One region of the Thalassolituus hydrocarboniclasticus genome, then DNA from elsewhere that is predicted to be linked to it. Evidence: predicted binding sites of a transcription regulator. Region 1 holds the regulator's gene; each other region holds the start of a gene.
The links. Region 1 encodes FliA, which starts transcription of late flagellar genes. Its sites were predicted from a motif close to CTAAAGTTNNNNNNNNNNCNGCCGATA; they were not measured.
Positions count from the first base shown of each region.

Region 1 (4,463 bases):
GCCAGCTTATCGCTTGCATTATCGATCTCAGATCCCGCGCCCACCGAGTCGACCCGCAGATTTTTGATCGCTTCATGCAGAGCGCGGGTCAGCCGGCCAATCTCATTGTACAGCGTACGGTCACGAACCTCGTTGAGGTTATTAACCAATGCTACCGCCTTGCTGAGATCACCAAGCTCAAGCTGCCTGAGCATGCTTTCTGCAAGGCTTTTGATTTCAGAGCCGACAGCGCTGTTATCGGTATCCAGATTGATCCCGGCCATCAAGTTGTCTTCCTGGTTAACCTTCGACACGTTCAAAGATCTTATCGATCTTTTCTTTCAGCACTGCAGCGGTGAAAGGCTTCACAACATAACCATTAACTCCTGCCTGCGCAGCAGCCACAATCTGGTCACGTTTGGCTTCCGCGGTCACCATCAGTACCGGCAGAGTTTTCAGGCGATCATCGGCCCTGACCTTCTTCAGCAAGTCGAGACCTGTCATGCCAGGCATGTTCCAGTCCGTCACTAAGAAGTCGAAATCACCATTCTGCAACATGGGAAGTGCGGTTGTGCCATCGTCAGCTTCCTGGGTATTGGTAAACCCCAGGTCGCGTAACAGATTTTTGACGATTCGTCTCATCGTTGAGAAATCATCAACGATCAGAATTTTCATGTTTTTGTCCAAAACGACCTCCAGTAATCGACTCTCTATATTCCAAGTCGTTCCTAAGGTTTAGTGTAGACACAGTTATCGCTTTATCCAGAAACAAAGCGCTCAGAAAAGATTTTTTTCAATAACAGGAAGGAGTTAGGACAACCAGCCGCCAAGACGGGCACGCAGGCGATGAGCTGCCTGACTGTGCAGCTGACTGACCCTTGATTCACTGACACCCAGCACAGCGCCAATTTCTTTCAGATTCAGTTCTTCGTCATAGTAGAGTGCGAGTACCAGTTGCTCTCTTTCGGGTAAATGACGGATAGCGTCGGCGAGTTGACGCTGAAAGGACTCACGCTCGATGCCATCCAGTGGATTCGGAGATTCATCCTCAAAGACATCGAAGCCTGATTCGCTCTTCTCCACAACCTCTTCAAAGCTGAACAGCCGACAGCCGGCACTGTCTTTCAGAATCGCGTGGTATTCATCCTGACTGATGCCAAGAAAGCCCGCGACTTCGCTGTCTTCAGCATCACGGCCTTTTGCGCTTTCGATCTGTTTAATGGCTTCACTGATACGGCGGGAATTGCGGTGAACCGAGCGTGGTGCCCAGTCACCTTTGCGGATTTCATCCAGCATGGCACCACGGATGCGGATACCGGCGTAGGTTTCAAAACTGGCACCCTTGCCACCGTCGTATTTACGTGCAGCCTCCAGCAAGCCAATCATACCGGCCTGAATAAGGTCATCGAGCTGCACGCTGTCAGGCAGGCGGCCGATAAGATGGTGAGCAATACGCTTTACCAGCGTCGCATGCTCACGCACCAGTTGTTCATAATCGTGTTTTTGTACGTCGGAATACACCAGACAACTTCCTACTGACACTCGTTATGCCCCGGCTTCCTGAACCAACCGATCTACAAAAAACTCCAGATGCCCCCGGGGGGTTGAAGGCAGTGGCCATGAATCTACTTTTTTAGCCAGCGCACGGAATGCTGTCGCCGCTTTGGAGCGCGGGTAGGCATCGATCACCGCTTTCTGGCGCTGCACAGCACGCTTAAGCGCATCGTCCTGGGGAATGGCGCCGACATACTGCATAGCCACTTCCAGAAAACGATCCGTCACTTTAGTAAGTTTGGCAAATAAAGCATTACCTTCCTGCGGTGTACGAACCATGTTGGCAACGATACGGAAGCGGAACAGCCCATAATCACGATTCAGCAGTTTGATCTGCGCATAAGCGTCGGTGATTGAGGTTGGTTCATCGGTGACCACCATCAGCACTTCCTGCGCAGCACGGACAAAACTCATCACACTGTCGGAAATTCCGGCCGCGGTATCAATAATCAGCACATCAATATCATCGCCAATATCGCTGAAAGCCTGAATCAGGCCGGCATGTTCAAGTGCATTCAGCTGTGACAGTTTCTGTGTACCGGAAGACGCGGGAACAACACGGATGCCGCCCGGTCCTTTAACCATCACATCACGCAGATCACATTCGCCCGACAGAACATTTTCGATGGTTTTGTTAGAACTGATACCCAGCAGAATATCAATATTCGCCAACCCCAGATCCGCATCGAGAACCACCACTCTGCGTCCCATTTCGGCCAGGGCGATAGCCAGGTTGACCGAGACATTGCTCTTGCCGACACCACCTTTACCGCCGGTGACCGCGATGACCTGCACAGGATGCCTTGCCATTAGTCGTTATACTCCGTGTTGAATACTGGAATGCTGAGTGGCGAAGCTCATGGCTTCGGCGGCCTGCCAGCGGGTACGCGCCATACGCGCCATCTGCTCCGCCAGTTTCACCAGTTTTTCAGCATCCGGATAATGCACATCGTCAGGGATGTGCGGACCATCAGTCACCAGGGTGACCGGCAGCTGGGTCAGCGCCGACACACTCATGGCAGGCCCAAGACTGAAACACTCATCCAGCTTGGTAAACACACAACCCGCCAAACCTGCTGCTTTAAAATGTTCATAGTTTTCCTGCAGGCAACGCCCCTGACTGGTCAGAGGCAATACCAGCAGCTTTTTCAGACGCGCTCCGGCCTGTTTAAGCATAGACAATTGCGCAGCAAAATGTGGATCCTGACTTGCCAGTCCGGCGCTATCAACCAACACCAGCTTTTTATCACGTACGCTGTCGAGTACCTTACTCAGGTCACCATTGACCGGCACAACATGCAGGGTTACACCAAGAATGCGGGCAAAGGTGCGCAGCTGGTCGTGTGCTGCTACGCGGTAATTATCGAGGGTGATCAAAGCCACCGATTCAGCGCCGTGGCGGATCACAAACTGTGCTGCCAACTTACCGATGGTTGTCGTTTTTCCTGCACCGGTCGGGCCGACGAGAGCATAAATGCCACCGCGATCCAGCAATCCGTTCGGTGCTACCGGCAGATCAGAGGCAATCAGCTTCAGCGCTTTTTTCCACGCATCTTCAAGCGGGACATCACCATCAATACGACTGGCAACGCGATCCGCCCAGGCCGCTTCCAGCCCGACATCCTGACAGCGCTGCCACAATTGTGACTGCTGCCAGGTCAGTGGCCGGTGGGTATCCCAGGCACTGCCCTGATGGCTGACCATCCAGTCTTTCAGCTCGCGCAGCTCCCCGCTCATTTGCTGAATAACGTTGTTGTACCACTCGCCTTCCTGATCCGCACGCTGGCGCAACATACTGTCTTCAGTGGCATTGCGGCTATTGTCAGCACTGGACTTGCCGGAACTGGCAGGCGCCGTACGACGGAAATCATCATTTTTCAGGCCGCTTAATACTGCAGACAGCGATTCGGTACTGGAAAGGTCGCTCTGGCCAGCAAAGGCCATACGTTCTTCATAGCGCTCATCACGTTTTTTCAGCGCTGGCTGTGGTTCGCGGGATGCCGCTTTCGCCTGTTCCAGCTCCTGCTGCAGGCGCAGCTGGCGCTCAATTTCCGCACGCTCCTGCTCGTGGCCCGGCTGATAATCCAGAGCGGCGACCACTTCAAATCCGTCCGCTACTTTCTTGCTCGACAGAATGACCGCATCCGCTCCCAGTTCCTGGGAGACCAGACGCAGTGCCAGCTGCATATTGGCTGCGGTGAAGCGTTTAACTTTCATAGTCAGCACTCATGATTCGTAAGGGCCTATTTGCCGCCAATACTGGCGACAATGGTAATACTTTTGTTGTCCGGAACTTCCTGATACGCCAGCACCTGCAGTTGCTCAATGCTGTTACGTACAAACTGGGCCATCGCCGCACGCAGCTGGCTGGTGACCAGCAGCACCGCCGGATTACCTGCCATTTCCTGCGCCTGTACCGCCTCAGCCAGAGAACGCTGCAGGGTATCGGCCATTCCCGGTTCCAGCACCAGACCATACTGTCCGGCCTGCTGTCCGCTTTGCTGAAGGGTTTTAAGCAACAACTGTTCCAGCCCCGGATCCAGCGTCATAACCACCAGTTCATCCGCATTACCAAAGATGTTCTGGACAATCATGCGGCTCAGGGCAAGGCGTGCAGCAGCTGTCATAGCGGCGGTATCTTGACTCTGACTGCCACTATTCGCCAAAGACTCGGCAATAGAGCGCATATCGCGGATAGGTACGTGCTCACGCAGCAGGTTCTGCAATACCGCCAGTAACTGACTGATACTTAAGGTATTAGGTACAAGCTCTTCGGCCAGTTTCGGTGACGATTTGGCCAGCATATCAACCAGCTGCTGCACATCTTCATGACCCAGCAACTCATGCGCGTGGCGCTGCAATTTCTGATTCAGGTGGGTAGCGACAACCGTACTGGCATCCACCACGGTATAGCCAAGGGTCTGGGCCCG
Region 1 covers NZ_CP054475.1:2,829,155-2,833,617, forward strand. Annotated here, with positions in the region: gene HUF19_RS12670 (protein phosphatase CheZ) at 1-263, opposite strand, end outside; gene cheY (chemotaxis response regulator CheY) at 280-654, opposite strand; gene HUF19_RS12680 (RNA polymerase sigma factor FliA) at 790-1,521, opposite strand; gene HUF19_RS12685 (MinD/ParA family protein) at 1,525-2,343, opposite strand; gene flhF (flagellar biosynthesis GTPase FlhF) at 2,350-3,750, opposite strand; gene flhA (flagellar biosynthesis protein FlhA) at 3,777-4,463, opposite strand, start outside.

Region 2 (4,463 bases), 1.5 Mb from region 1:
CCATGGGTCTTCCAGGATGTCGCCTTCGTAAGAGATGTGCAGCAGGTTCGCGTCCATAGAATACGGAGATTTCTTACCGGCTTTTTTCTCAACTTTAATGTCGTGCTTGTCGCAGTACGCCATCAGGGTTTCACGGGAGGTCAGATCCCATTCACGCCATGGAGCAATTACTTTTACGCCTGGCTTCAGGGCGTAGGCACCCAGTTCGAAACGCACCTGGTCGTTACCTTTACCGGTCGCACCGTGAGCAATGGCATCAGCGCCGGTAGCGTTGGCAATTTCAATCAGACGCTTGGCGATCAGCGGACGGGCAATCGAGGTGCCCAGCAGGTATTCGCCTTCGTAAATGGTGTTGGCGCGGAACATCGGGAATACGAAGTCACGGGCAAACTCTTCACGCAGGTCATCGATAAAGATTTCTTTGATGCCCAGTGCTTCTGCTTTAGCGCGCGCTGGTTCAACTTCTTCGCCCTGGCCCAGGTCAGCAGTAAAGGTTACGACTTCACATTTGTATTCTTCTTGCAGCCATTTGGCGATCACGGACGTATCCAGACCACCTGAATAGGCCAGCACCACTTTCTTGATGTCTGACATGGGTATTCTCCAGGATGATGATTGGCCGCACAGGGGGCAAACAGCCCGCTCCGGCGGATAGCAATAATGAAAGGGGCGGTATTGTACTGATTGTGCACGGGATAGCCAACAGGCGTACCCAAAGGACAAAAAAAGAGCAGTAAAGAAAGCGCGGCGGGTATCAGTCGCCGCTGGCGGTGGTCTGGGTGCGGACTTTAGGCTTAAACAGCAGATTATCCGGTATCGGCATATCTTCCCGCTGTTCGATGCGGATGGTCACACGGCGGTTTTCGGCGCGTCCGGCGGCGGTTTTATTGCTGGCAACCGGATAACGGTCACCATGAAAACGGGTGGTCACCATCTCAGGATCGATGCCCTGCTTGATAAAGTAACGCTCCACATCTTCAACCCGTGCCTTCGAGGTCTGGCGGTTATCGTAACGGCGGCCAATGTTGTCGGAATGGCCATCCAGATACACCGCAAAAATGCGCGGATCGTTTTTGATATAGAAAATAATGCGATCGAGCACTTTGATATCGGTGGCGTCAATCTGATCTTCACCACTGGCAAACAGCACCTTCGAGCGTGCCACCTGCCGGTAATTTACCGGTAACAGCTGCTTCACACACTCCAGATAATCCTGATAAAACTGCGGGAACGACACCGCCGACAGATGCACTTTTACAAAGCGGTTTTTGTCGTAATAGGTTTTATGGCTGATGGCCGGCCATTTACCTTCCAGCAATGCATGTAAAAACTGATTGGTGCGGGTAGCATCCAGGCTCAGGTTCGGCGTGTCTTTTACAATCCGCGCCACACCCAGATTTTCGCTTTTGGCCCCCGGCTGCCAGGGCGGCGGCAAAATACTGACCTGTGCCTGACTGTACGACATCAGGTTCTTCAGGGTTTCGAGCTGAAAGGTAACGTCTTCGCCGGCCTCGTGATAGAACACCGCGCGGCCATAACCGGCCAGCGTCTGCTCAAAACGGCACTCAAATACCGAACCACTGACCGACCAGTCGGTGGTTTCAATGTCACCGCCGTAGTCCAGCGCCGCATCCGCCTGGCAGAAAGCGCTGAGCAACATGCAGCTTAAGGCTATTAGTTTGTGCATAGACATCCGGTTGAGGCTGTTAAATTCGGGGCTTTAGTGAGTTATCGGCCAATTCCGAGAAAAATTAAGCGGTTAAAGGCCGCTTTCGGTACAATGCCCCATCAATTTTAGCTGAAGGTTGAAGAGCATGACTGACCGTTTGACCATTACCCGCCCCGACGACTGGCACCTGCACGTACGCGATGGCGCCGTGCTGCAACATACAGTGCCTGCCACCGCCCGGGTGATGGGCCGCGCCATCATCATGCCCAACCTGCAGCCACCGGTAATGAATGCCGAACAGGCGCTGGAATACCGCGACCGTATTCTGTCGCGCGTGCCGCAGGGCCTGAACTTCAACCCGCTGATGGTGCTGTACTTAACCGACAATACCACCCCGGAAATGATTGCTGAAGCCAAGGCAGCCGGTAACATTGTAGCCGTTAAGCTGTATCCGGCCGGAGCGACCACTAACTCCGCTTCCGGTGTTACCGATCTAGGCAAGCTCGATGATATCGCCGCTGCACTGGCCGAAAACGGCATGCCGCTGCTGGTGCATGGTGAAGTCACCCAGAACCACATCGACATCTTTGACCGCGAAAAAGAATTCCTCGACACCATTCTGGCACCGCTGGTCAGCCGTCATCCAACCCTGAAAGTAGTGGTCGAGCACATCACCACCAAAGACGCTGCCGAGTTTGTACAAAGCCAGGGCGAAAACGTTGCCGCCACCATCACCGTGCAGCATCTGGCCTACAACCGTAACCACATGCTGGTTGGCGGAATTAAGCCGCACTTCTACTGCCTGCCGATTCTGAAGCGCAATATCCACCAGCAGGCGCTGCAGGATGTGGTCGCCAGCGGCAACAGCAAATTCTTCCTCGGCACCGACAGTGCGCCACACGCCAAAGGCGCCAAAGAAAACGCCTGTGGTTGTGCCGGCTGTTTTACCGCCTACGCCGCCATTGAGCTGTATGCCGAAATCTTCGAAGACCTCGGCGCGCTGGATAAGCTGGAAGGCTTTGCCAGCCATTACGGCCCGGACTTCTACGGTCTGGCGCGTAACAGCGACGAAATTACCCTGATCAAACAAGACTGGCAGGCGCCGGCCGAACTGCCGTTTGGCAAAGATGTTATTGTGCCGCTGCGTGCCGGCGAAACCCTGCGCTGGAAACTGGAGTACTGAGGGTGAGTGAAGAGAAACAGGAAAAAACCATGATGGCACAGCGCTTCCGCGGATTTTTACCCGTGGTTGTCGATGTTGAAACCGGCGGCTTCGATGCCGAAACCGACGCCTTGCTGGAAATCGCCATGGTCACACTGCGCATGGATGAGGATGGCTATCTGCATCCGAATGAAACCCTGAGCGCCAATATTCACCCCTTTGATGGCGCCAACCTGCAGCAGGAAGCCCTCGATTTTACCGGCATCGATCCGTTCGACCCCGAGCGCGATGCCGAATTTGAGATCGACGCCCTGACCGCCATGTTCCAGACCGTACGCCGTGAGATCAAAGCCAACGGCTGCAACCGCGCCGTGCTGGTCGGCCATAACGCCCACTTCGATCATGGTTTTCTGCGTGCCGCGGTTGCCCGCAACGATATCAAGCGCGATCCGTTCCACCCGTTTTCGTCGTTCGATACCGCCTCCATTGCCGCGCTGGCCCTCGGTCATACCGTGCTGGCCAAGTCGTGCAAAATGGCCGGTATCGATTTTGACAACAGTGCTGCGCATAGTGCCGCTTACGACACCTACAAAACCGCCGAACTGTTCTGCTTTATTATCAATCGTTACAAAGATCTGGGCGGCTGGCCGCTGGCTGGCGCCGACCTGAGTGACGACAACGACTGACCACACGAAGACCCTTTATGGATTACCGTTTTTTCTACAATGAACGCCAGCTGCCCTGCGCACGCCTGTCGATGGACCACGAAGCCTTTGGCCTCTGGCTCACCGACGAACTGGGTGCCGATACCGAGCAGCTGAGCCGTCTGTTGCAGGCTGTCAGCAGTCTGGAACAGGGCCAACAGACTGAATTTCAGTGGCAGGGGCGCGACTTCTTACTGCGCCTGACCCGTGACGACGCCGAGGTAATTGCTTTAGTGCTGCTGCAGGATCACTCGCTGGAAGAACTGGAAGGCGAAGATCTGGAGTTTTACGACGCCGAATCCTTTGCCGCCTGTGGCCTCGACGACTTTAAAGAACTGCTCAGCGAATGGCAGGAGTTCCTGCTCGACTGAGCGTTATCGGCCTGCCCCATCCGGGGCAGGTGCCAGCACGGCGCCCAATCTGCAGTACCATGCCTCCCACCTCACCTGCTGCCGCTTAACGATAGTCAGTCATCCTTATTTTAAAAAGTTCGATAGCTTTTAGCTAAGAAACGTATTGCCACAACTAATTCGGCAAGCGTGCGCTTCTCCCCTAGTCTGTATCTGTACTGTCACTATTCAACGACACACTCACTACCGGCTTCCGCTTCCTCCGTATGGAACAACCGGTCAATCAAGGAGATACCTATGAGTAACAGCAATCAGGGAAAGCCAGCAGGCACCTGCCCGGTCATGCATGGTGGTAACACCACCTCCGGCAACGACAATATGGCCTGGTGGCCCAACGCACTGAATCTCGACATCCTCCATCAGCACGACAGCAAGACCAATCCTCTGGGCGACGATTTCAACTACGCCGAAGAATTCAAAAAGCTCGATCTCGAAGCACTGAAAAGCGACCTGAAAGCCCTGATGACCGACAGCAAGGACTGGTGGCCAGCCGACTGGGGCCATTACGGCGGCCTGAT
Region 2 covers NZ_CP054475.1:1,319,065-1,323,527, reverse strand. Annotated here, with positions in the region: gene HUF19_RS05865 (argininosuccinate synthase) at 1-594, opposite strand, end outside; gene HUF19_RS05860 (flagellar protein MotY) at 755-1,687, opposite strand; gene pyrC (dihydroorotase) at 1,815-2,852, shown strand; gene rnt (ribonuclease T) at 2,885-3,517, shown strand; gene HUF19_RS05845 (YacL family protein) at 3,535-3,906, shown strand; gene katG (catalase/peroxidase HPI) at 4,183-4,463, shown strand, end outside.
Region 2: the regulator FliA is predicted to act here: its motif matches at 1,730-1,756, upstream of HUF19_RS05860 (flagellar protein MotY).

Region 3 (4,463 bases), 1.3 Mb from region 1:
CCTGATCGGGTTCAAAGTGCAGCTGTACCCGCGTCTGTTCATCGCGGCGGTTCAGCAGTTCGTTATCGAACTGAAAAAAACTCAGCGGCGACTGCAGATTAACTGTGCCCTGTTCGCTGCTCAGGGCGAGGTTGCCGCGGCTAATGGCGTATTGCGGCAGCTCAGGCGGAGTATTCAGATGCACTTCCTGCAGCAACAGCGCTTCGCCATTTTCATTCAGCGCAACACCGGAGCGGGCAATCACTCCGCGCACCTGGCCCGCGTCGTTTTTCAGCTCGTAATCGGACGCGGCAGAACCAAGAAAAAATGCGCCTAAACCGGCTTCCGCGGCGGAGCGCAGGGTTGGCCCTTCGTCATCAAATTCCATCAGGCTGAGCTGGCTGAAGATGGCATCGTTTTCGTCAATCCAGCCGTTGCCGTCGTCATCGTACTGCGCCAGATCGGCAAAGCCGTTGCCACTCTGCGGGCCGAACATTTCGCTGCCGTCATCAATAATGCCGTTGTTGTTTTTATCGAATACCAGATAACCGCTGCCGGCGGCGGTACGGGCGATGTTCTCATTCTGGCCATCGGCGTTCAGGTCAAAACTGAAGCTCTGGTCGGAAAGCTCGACCGCACCGCCGTTCAGATTAATCATTAACGGATCGATCAGGTTGAGCTGACCCTGAAACAGGTTGGTCTGCTCGGCGCGGGTATAACGGCTGAAATCCAGCGCCAGCATAAAATCAATCTGACGGCCGTCTTCGGTCTGTACCTGACCCAGCGCTTCAAAGACCAGCGACTCTTCGCGTTCAACCTGCAATACGCTCTGTACCTCGACCTGTATGCCAAGGCCAGCGCTGCCCGGCCGGGCATTCACAGCACTGACGACGACATTCAGCTGGGTGGTCTGCTCGGTCAGCTGTTGTGCCAGGTAGGCTGAAGACGATTGCTGCTGACGGCCATCGGCATGGGTCACACTGCTGCTGCGACTCACTGCCTGGCTGCTTTCGGTACGGGTGCTCAGCGACAGCTGAATGCCGGCACTGGCACTGCTGCCGCTGGCGGGATTGCTGCCGTCATGCTCGCCATCACCTGCCGGAACACTCACCGACATGCCCGTAAGGCGTGCGCTTAATAACAGATCTTTTTGCTGAGCACTGAGCTGAACCTGCGACTGAACAATCTTCATGGCCGTTTCCTTTTGGCGGGTTATGCACAGGATTTCGGCCGTGCTGTTGATAACATTAAGATGATTAACGTATTGATAAATAGCTGTTCATGAATTGTTGTTCTATAGCATATGGCTGCTGAAAATCTGCAGATTTCTAATGAAAACTTGGCTTGATCAGAGCTCATCGTTATTATCGTGAAAACAATAAATAACTAATGGAATAGATTGTGAAATACCTCTCCCTTGCTATCGTCTCTGTCTCATTACTGACCGCTTGTGGTGGCGCGGGTGATAGTTCTGATTCTTCCGGCGTAGAGCGCTTTAATCCGGCACCTTATATTGCAGCTTCAGAACAATTGAACGGTAGTGGTTACGCCGGAAGTTGGGTCGGTGTTGTGAATATTCGCCAGGAACGCACAGAAATGGTGAACGTCGAGATCAGTAATATTGCTGAATCAAGTCGTCTTGAAACCCTGATTATCCGTAACAGAAGCGCGGAGGCAGGTGGTGGTTGGGAAATGGCGAACTGCAATGGTGGTTTTGACCCTATGAATATCACCATTGGTAAGATTGTGACCGAACGCGAAAAAGCCGGACGCGAATTCTTAATTGAGACAACCCGTCACCTGACTTATAAAGCCAGTGGGTCCAGAACGGTGAGGTTTAGCTCCGCTTCCTACTATAAGGAAAACGTTACGATTGAACTGGATTTTTATAAAGTCAGTGATCGTACCGACAGCGTTGGCTCTGTTTCGCTTAACTGGTCAGATACCGAAGGTGACAGTACCTCTGCTATTCACTGTGCTTTTATTGAAAACAAAACCGGAGGGTATCGTACGGTGGCCCTGAGTCATGAAAACGATCTGCAACTTTATGTGGCCGAAGCCGTAATACCACCTTATCTGGAAGCCTATGTCGGACAGAATGGCCATGCCGGTGAAATTGTTAACAGTTTTACTCTGGGTGAACAGAGCGTTCAGTTCTCGCAAGAAGGCCCGGATGTCTGGCGTTATAACTACTCCGTGACTGCCAGTAATGGATTGGGTGCTTCCGGTCAGGTCGTGCTTGATCTGCTGCCCTGATATCTTGCTGCATCAAAAACCAGCGGAATTGTCCGCTGGTTTTTCCCATCTTATTTCTTTCCTGCTTAAGTTTTTCTGTACCATGATGACGGTATTAAGTAACCGGAGTCGTCATGAACATTGGTGAAGCGGCCGCGCAGGCCGGTGTATCGGCAAAGATGATCCGCCACTATGAAAGCAGTGGGCTGCTGCCTGAGGTAGCGCGTACTGCGGCGGGTTATCGCCAGTATTCTGCACAGGATGTGGAAATGCTGAGGTTTATCCGCCGTTCACGGCTGCTGGGGTTTTCACTGCCGCAAATCGGTGAGCTGCTGACGCTATGGGCCGATCCGCAGCGCTCTGCGCGTGAGGTTAAGGCACTGGCCGGGCAGCATCTGCAGGAAGTGGAACATAAAATTCAGGAGCTGCATGCCATGCGCAGCACCTTGCAGGATATGGTGGCCGCCTGTTCCGGCGATGATCAGTCGCACTGCGCGATTCTCGACAGGCTGGCGGCAGATGATGCGGGTGGGTCCGCCGGCTGAACCCCGTGCCGGCAGGTTATTTCATGCCGGCTTTTCTTATAAAAGTGCCACGGCTTAACGCGATAAGGTATCAGCTTCAATCTTTTGCAGGATAGAAGGCACGCCGCTTTTGACTTCACAATTCTTCTTTGAATTACGGCAGGGCCTATGCCCGTGTTGCTCAGGGAGAAAATATGAAGGCAAAAATCATTGTCGCCGCGATAGCGCTGACAGCGGCAGCTCAGGGGCATGCAAACTCCTATACCTATTATCATGCAGAAGATGGCAGCGTAACCGTCGAGCGCGATATAAAAATTTATTCCGCTGGTACCCAGGCAATATCCGCCTGTATTGCTTTACCCGTAACATGGGATAACGAACTTAATACACTCGCATCCGGCACAGCGAGTGAGGCTATTTTTTCTGAGTCATTAAGCGTCGATACCGATGCCACTGCGGCAATGAACAATAACTGGAGTTATAGCGGTTTTGACTGGACATGCTTCAGCGATACCGAGCGCACGTATATTGCAAACGAAGCAGCAAATATCAGTTTTACATTCAGTCCGGACGTTGCTGATATGCAGGTTTTTACCACGCTGGGTTTCAATGACAGCGATTACCTTGGTATGCCTTATCCAAGGCAAATCAGCACACACCGTTTGCTGCAGGATGCTTATGTGGCAGACCACTGGATGCCGCTGGAAGATTTGCCGGAGAACGCCACGTATTCTGAACCTGTGCTGGTCGGAGACGCGTATTACTTTTTACGCCGGGAGCCTGATGCGGAGTCTTCTGCTGCAGCGATATTGCGTATGGATGAAAACGGCATCACCCCGATTACCGATGCACCCTATACCCATGAACTCTATTACCTGAACGGTAAATATATCTCGCTTACTCAGGCCGAAGAGGGCAGTCCTGAACAGGGAACGGTATACATCAGCTATTCCACGGATCTGCAAACCTGGCAGGCTGGTGCAAACATCGTGTTATCCGGGGATATGGAACTGACCGGTCTTTATCATAATGCCGTCACCGGCGAATATCTGGCCGTCAGTGGTGATTTCAGTACCAGCGATTTTTATTCATCGTCAGATTTTCAGAGCTGGTCTTACAGCGGAGCTGGTCCTGAAGATTTTTATGCCAGATATGTTTCATTTGCCAATGGCAACATGCTGTATATGGCCGATGGTGAACTTTATGACACCGAGTTTTTTATTAAAGCCGTCGGTGAGGCAAGCTGGACGGAAATAGCCCCTTTCCCGGTGGATACTCCGCCAACAGGCGAAACCGCAGGATTTTTATTGTATGAATATCATCAGAGCAGCAACGGAAGACTGCATGTCGCAGGCCTGTATGGTTATAGCGGTGAGTATGATTACTACTGGGACGAAGTGATTTATGGTTATACCGACAATGGCGTGGACTGGACATGGAAAACGGTTCCGGGAGAGTGGTTGGACACCTACGAAGAAGTTGGTGAAGTGCTGATCAATGATTCTGTGCTGTTGGTTTCTTCAATTGAGACTCAGGAATTTTATCTGTCGCGCGATGGTGGGGAAAACTGGAGCACTGTAAGCAGTAGTTTATTGTTTGATGGTGACTGGAATATGCCAGAGGGTGTTGTGATCGAACCGGAATATATCAGCGTTGCCGGAGACAGGTTCTATATCAGGTTTTCATTCCTTATTCCTTCGGGCTTATCTTCAGGTTCCTTCTATA
Region 3 covers NZ_CP054475.1:77,172-81,634, forward strand. Annotated here, with positions in the region: gene HUF19_RS00360 (SPM autocatalytic domain-containing protein) at 1-1,171, opposite strand, end outside; gene HUF19_RS00365 (hypothetical protein) at 1,381-2,235, shown strand; gene cueR (Cu(I)-responsive transcriptional regulator) at 2,349-2,759, shown strand; gene HUF19_RS00375 (hypothetical protein) at 2,933-4,463, shown strand, end outside.
Region 3: the regulator FliA is predicted to act here: its motif matches at 1,204-1,230, upstream of HUF19_RS00360 (SPM autocatalytic domain-containing protein).

Region 4 (4,463 bases), 1.4 Mb from region 1:
GAGTGAAAAAGACGGCAAAGCCACCAGCTGGTCGGCCTATTACGTCGATAATAAATGGGTTGAGCACGACAAGAAAAAAGCACCCGCCAAAAAGGCCGACAAAGCCTGACTCACACCAATGTCTGGGGAAAGTATCGGTTAATTTGATACTTTTCCCGGATTTTTCCGCGAATTATTCATTGCTATGTTCAGATTTCCACTCAAGGAGAGATGACTATGCAATGGATAAAGCACGCACTACTTTCTTTCTGCCTGATTCTGGGCACACTCAGCGTACAGGCTGCGGAAACCAGCAAGCCGGCTGAAAATACGGTAAAAGCCGTTAATATCAATACCGCCACCGCAGAGCAACTCAGCCAGCTTGATGGTATTGGCAAAACAAAAGCGGAAGCCATTATTTTATACCGCGAGCAACATGGTCAGTTTAAATCACTGGACGACATCACCCAGGTTAAAGGAATCGGCAAGGCCATCCTTGATAAAAACCGCTCCATGCTGGCACTGGAATAAAATATAAAACAGCGCATAAAAAGCGCGCACAAAAAAAGAGCCGCTATGCGGCTCTTTTTTTCAGGTATTTTCTGTTTATCGGTCAGTCTGTTACCAGGCAATTTCCCCATTCACAGCGTACCAGCAAATAGCTGTTATCCGGACAACGGGCATCGTAAACCTCATGCGGCCAGGCATTTTTCAGCAGATGTACTTCTGCCCCGGAACAACCGTTACGCTTCGCCATTTTTTCTACGACATAAAAAGAGCGGCCATACACCTTGCCGGCTTTTTGCTCAACGGCTGCGCGCTTCAGATTCAGGTCCGTGCCATCACGCTGTGAGCGGCGCTGTAAATTGACCAGTGACTCGTACACTTTATCCTGGCTGCGCAGGTCACGTTCGCCCTGATTATATTGTGATAATACGCGCAAACAGAGATCTTCTTTATCACCACTGGCGCTCAGCAATTCCTGCACTTCGGCCTCGGCCGTTTCAACTACCTGCCAGGTCAGGGCCATCGCCATGCGGGCACCGGTTTCAGTACGGTCATCGGTCACATGAATAATATCGTAGGCCAGTCCAAAATCGGCGCTCTCGACAAAGGCACCATTACGCTGCCACCAGTTTTGCTTGGCGGTATAGGCCGCCTGTTTGGCTTTGGCGCTGACATCATCACAGGCATCAACCCAGGTACGCAGCGTGGTATCGGTCTGCAGCGCGTAATAAACCGCCTCACCGGTAGGTGACAGCTGAGTGCTGGAGCAGCCTTGTAACAGCGCCAGCGAAGCCAGGATCAGTCCGGAAAAAATCCGCATGGTAATCGTCCTTTTATTCAGAAATGGGTTCAGGTTGAGCGCTGCTCTGCAGCCAGTTAAGCAATTGTGCCTCATCGAAGGGCCAGTCAAGTTCAGCCCCGCTTTGTTCATTCAGCAGCACCGGAATCCGCAAACCATAGCGTTCTGCCAGAGCTTCTGTTTCAGCAATATCTTCGATATAAACATCGAGGGTTATCTGGCTGGCGACATTCACAATTACCGCTTGTGCCAGTTCACACAGATGACAGGCCTCTGTGCCAAATAAAACCAGTGCCATCTGGTTATTCCAGTTAAAAACAGACAGGGGAAGTATAGCGGTTAGCACCGGGGCAGACAAAAAGTCTGCCGCCGAGAGAAGGAGAAAAAGAAATTACGCTCAGGCTTTATTAGCGAGCAGTGAATTCAACCCCTCATGGAAAGAATTCCAGACCGGTAAGCGTTCTTCTTCCGGCAACAATTGATTCACCAGATCCTGCAAGGTCTGCGGCGCATCAGCCAGCGGTCTGGCCTTTTCCAGCGCAGCCATATAAGCATCCACATAAGACGCCAGCGGCGCTTTCAGCGATTCCAGCTCTGGTGTAGGCAACTGTGGCTGAACACTGGCATAGGCTTTGGTTGAGGTCGCAACTGTTTGTTGCGTCAGATTAAGACTCATCGCCGCCAGTTGGCTGCCATCAAAGCCAAGGTCCATTGCCTGTCCCAAAGCCGCACCAATATCACCGGCAAAAAAACGCTCACTCAGCGCCTGCACATCATCAAACAGGCCCGCCAGCGCGGTGCGCTCGGCATCACTCAGACTGCCATTTACTTCCATACTCCAGTTTTGCTGAGCCGATGCCTGCAAACTGAAAGCCGAATTACCCTGCCCATCCTGGCTGATTGACGTGCTGAGACTGCTGCCCTGGGAGAAACGCACCGTCACCCGATCGCCTTCCTGGGTCAGAACCTGCAGAGACAACTCATTGGCCACACTGAGTGAGCTTTTGCTGGCAAGCAATGCACGACTCTGATCTGCCGGGCGGGCGAGCTGATCCAGACCGTCATCGACCAGCTGACGTCCGGCAGCAATCTGCCCTTTTAACTCGTCATCCAGCAGTCCCATACCGTCGAGCATCTCTGTTGCCTGGGCATAACCTTTGGCAATGCCTTCGCGGGCAGCCTGCAGGCGCTGATCGATACGACTCTGATCCGCCCCCTGAGAACGCAGCTGGTTAATACCATTTTGTACATGGCGCAGGATGGCTGAAGCGGTTTCTTCAGGGCTCTGCTTTTTATCCAGCTGTACAACGCCGGGAAGTGCCTTAGCCAGGGATTCGGCTGCCGCCCCCTGCTTTACATCACTGGCAGAAGCTGCGGTCTTCTTACTGCCCTCAGGATTCTGCATACCGTAATTCCGGTATTGCGAGGGGGTAATTGTGATTGCCATATAGCCTCCGCTCAGACTGTGTTGCTGTTCTTTGGGTTATCGGCCGGCGCCGCCGGAAATTGAACCCTGTGACAGTTTAGTCAGTAGATAAAAAAAGCCCGCACTGGCGGGCTTTTTCTGTTTGCGCTAACAGGCTGATAAAAGTACAGGCCTGCAGGTCAGTAGCAGACCGCTCCCTGATGATAGTCGTAGCCGAAATCCAGCTTCCAGCAGACTTTATTACGCTCAATTTCGTTCATGATGTGATCCGGATGCTCATTCAGCAGCTGCATGGTTTTTAACGTTTTGTACGCCGCATGCAATGCCTTCTGGTCCAGCGCGATCACCTCTTCTTTGCTCATGATTCCCTGATCCAGCAAGGCCTGACGCCACTCGGCTACATCCTGAGTCTGCATAATATGTTCAACCAGCGGCTGAATCAGCGATAGTTTTTGCGTCTGGCTCATAACAAATCCTCCGAATAAAAACCCGATTACAATGGCTCAGGCACACGAAGAAAACCAGATCAAAAAATGAACACTATTATGAAAGGAACTCAAAGATTGCCCGAAAGCAGCCAGAACAGGGCTGCTTTCGGCCTGTAATCAATGCCGCTCAGGACTGTTTGCGCTGATTGCGGTATTCAACCGGCGTCTGACTGGTCCAACGCTTGAAAGCCCGGTAGAAGGTACTCGGCTCGGAAAAACCGGTGAGGTAAACAATTTCGTCGATACTCTCATCGGTACCGGACAGTAAACGCTTGGCAAGGTTACAGCGGTAATCGGCCAGCAACTGGTTGAAGTTAGTACCCGCTTCCGCCAGACGGGTGCGCAGAGTGCGGGATTTGATTCCCAGACGCTCAGCCACATCCTCAAGACTGACCTGCCCTGTCTCCAGAATTTCACCGAACACTTTATACACGCGGGTGACGATGTCCTGACGCTCCAGCTTGGCAACATGTTCTATTGCCAGTTTTTCGTGCAGCTGCAACAACTCAGGCTCAGCATGGGAGGAAGGCAGGTCCAGCAACTGGGTATTGAAGTAAATGCGGTTATCTTCCTGCTCAAACAGAACCGGGCAGGCAAAAATCCGTTCATGTTCTGTGCTGTCAGCCGGTTTTTCATGGCTGAAGTGCACGCAGGATGGCACAAAGGCGTCATCGGTTACATAACGGAAGAAACGAATCAGGCCGAGTGCCATACACTCATTCAGATGACGCAGGCCGGCCACACGGTCACTGGCGCTCTCTACCAGAATATAAGCCTGATCATCTTCAATACCGGTACTGGCCTGGGATGCATCGCTGAGCAGGCGCTGATAATTCAGGGCTCGTTTCAGCCCTTCGCCAAAGGTTGGACTGGAAAGAAACAGGTACTGCAGCACCTGCCCCTTGTATACGGGCATATGTTCGCCAAGATGCAGGCCGATATCAGCATCCCGACTGACCTCTTCGAGCACATGCCAGAAAATCAGCTGAGCTTCATGCGGGGTACGGATATTCCGGTCTGCCAGCAGTTCGGGAGTGACGCCCAGACGCGCAAACACCGCATCCACATCCAGCCCCATCTTCAGCATGGCCTGATGAGCCAGCTGGATCATAACGCCAGAGTCACGCAGTTCTGTCATTCCACCGGACATAAGTCGTTGAAATTCCTGATGAGTGTTGGCGAATTCTGCCAGATAAACAGGCCGCTGCAAGTCCTATTGACCAAACTGACGCCGGGCACCAACAGGCTGCGCCAATGGCCCCCC
Region 4 covers NZ_CP054475.1:1,455,364-1,459,826, reverse strand. Annotated here, with positions in the region: gene topA (type I DNA topoisomerase) at 1-109, shown strand, start outside; gene HUF19_RS06440 (ComEA family DNA-binding protein) at 217-510, shown strand; gene HUF19_RS06435 (hypothetical protein) at 593-1,306, opposite strand; gene HUF19_RS06430 (glutaredoxin family protein) at 1,320-1,583, opposite strand; gene HUF19_RS06425 (DUF5610 domain-containing protein) at 1,683-2,732, opposite strand; gene HUF19_RS06420 (hypothetical protein) at 2,891-3,178, opposite strand; gene HUF19_RS06415 (AraC family transcriptional regulator) at 3,327-4,349, opposite strand.
Region 4: the regulator FliA is predicted to act here: its motif matches at 2,770-2,796, upstream of HUF19_RS06425 (DUF5610 domain-containing protein).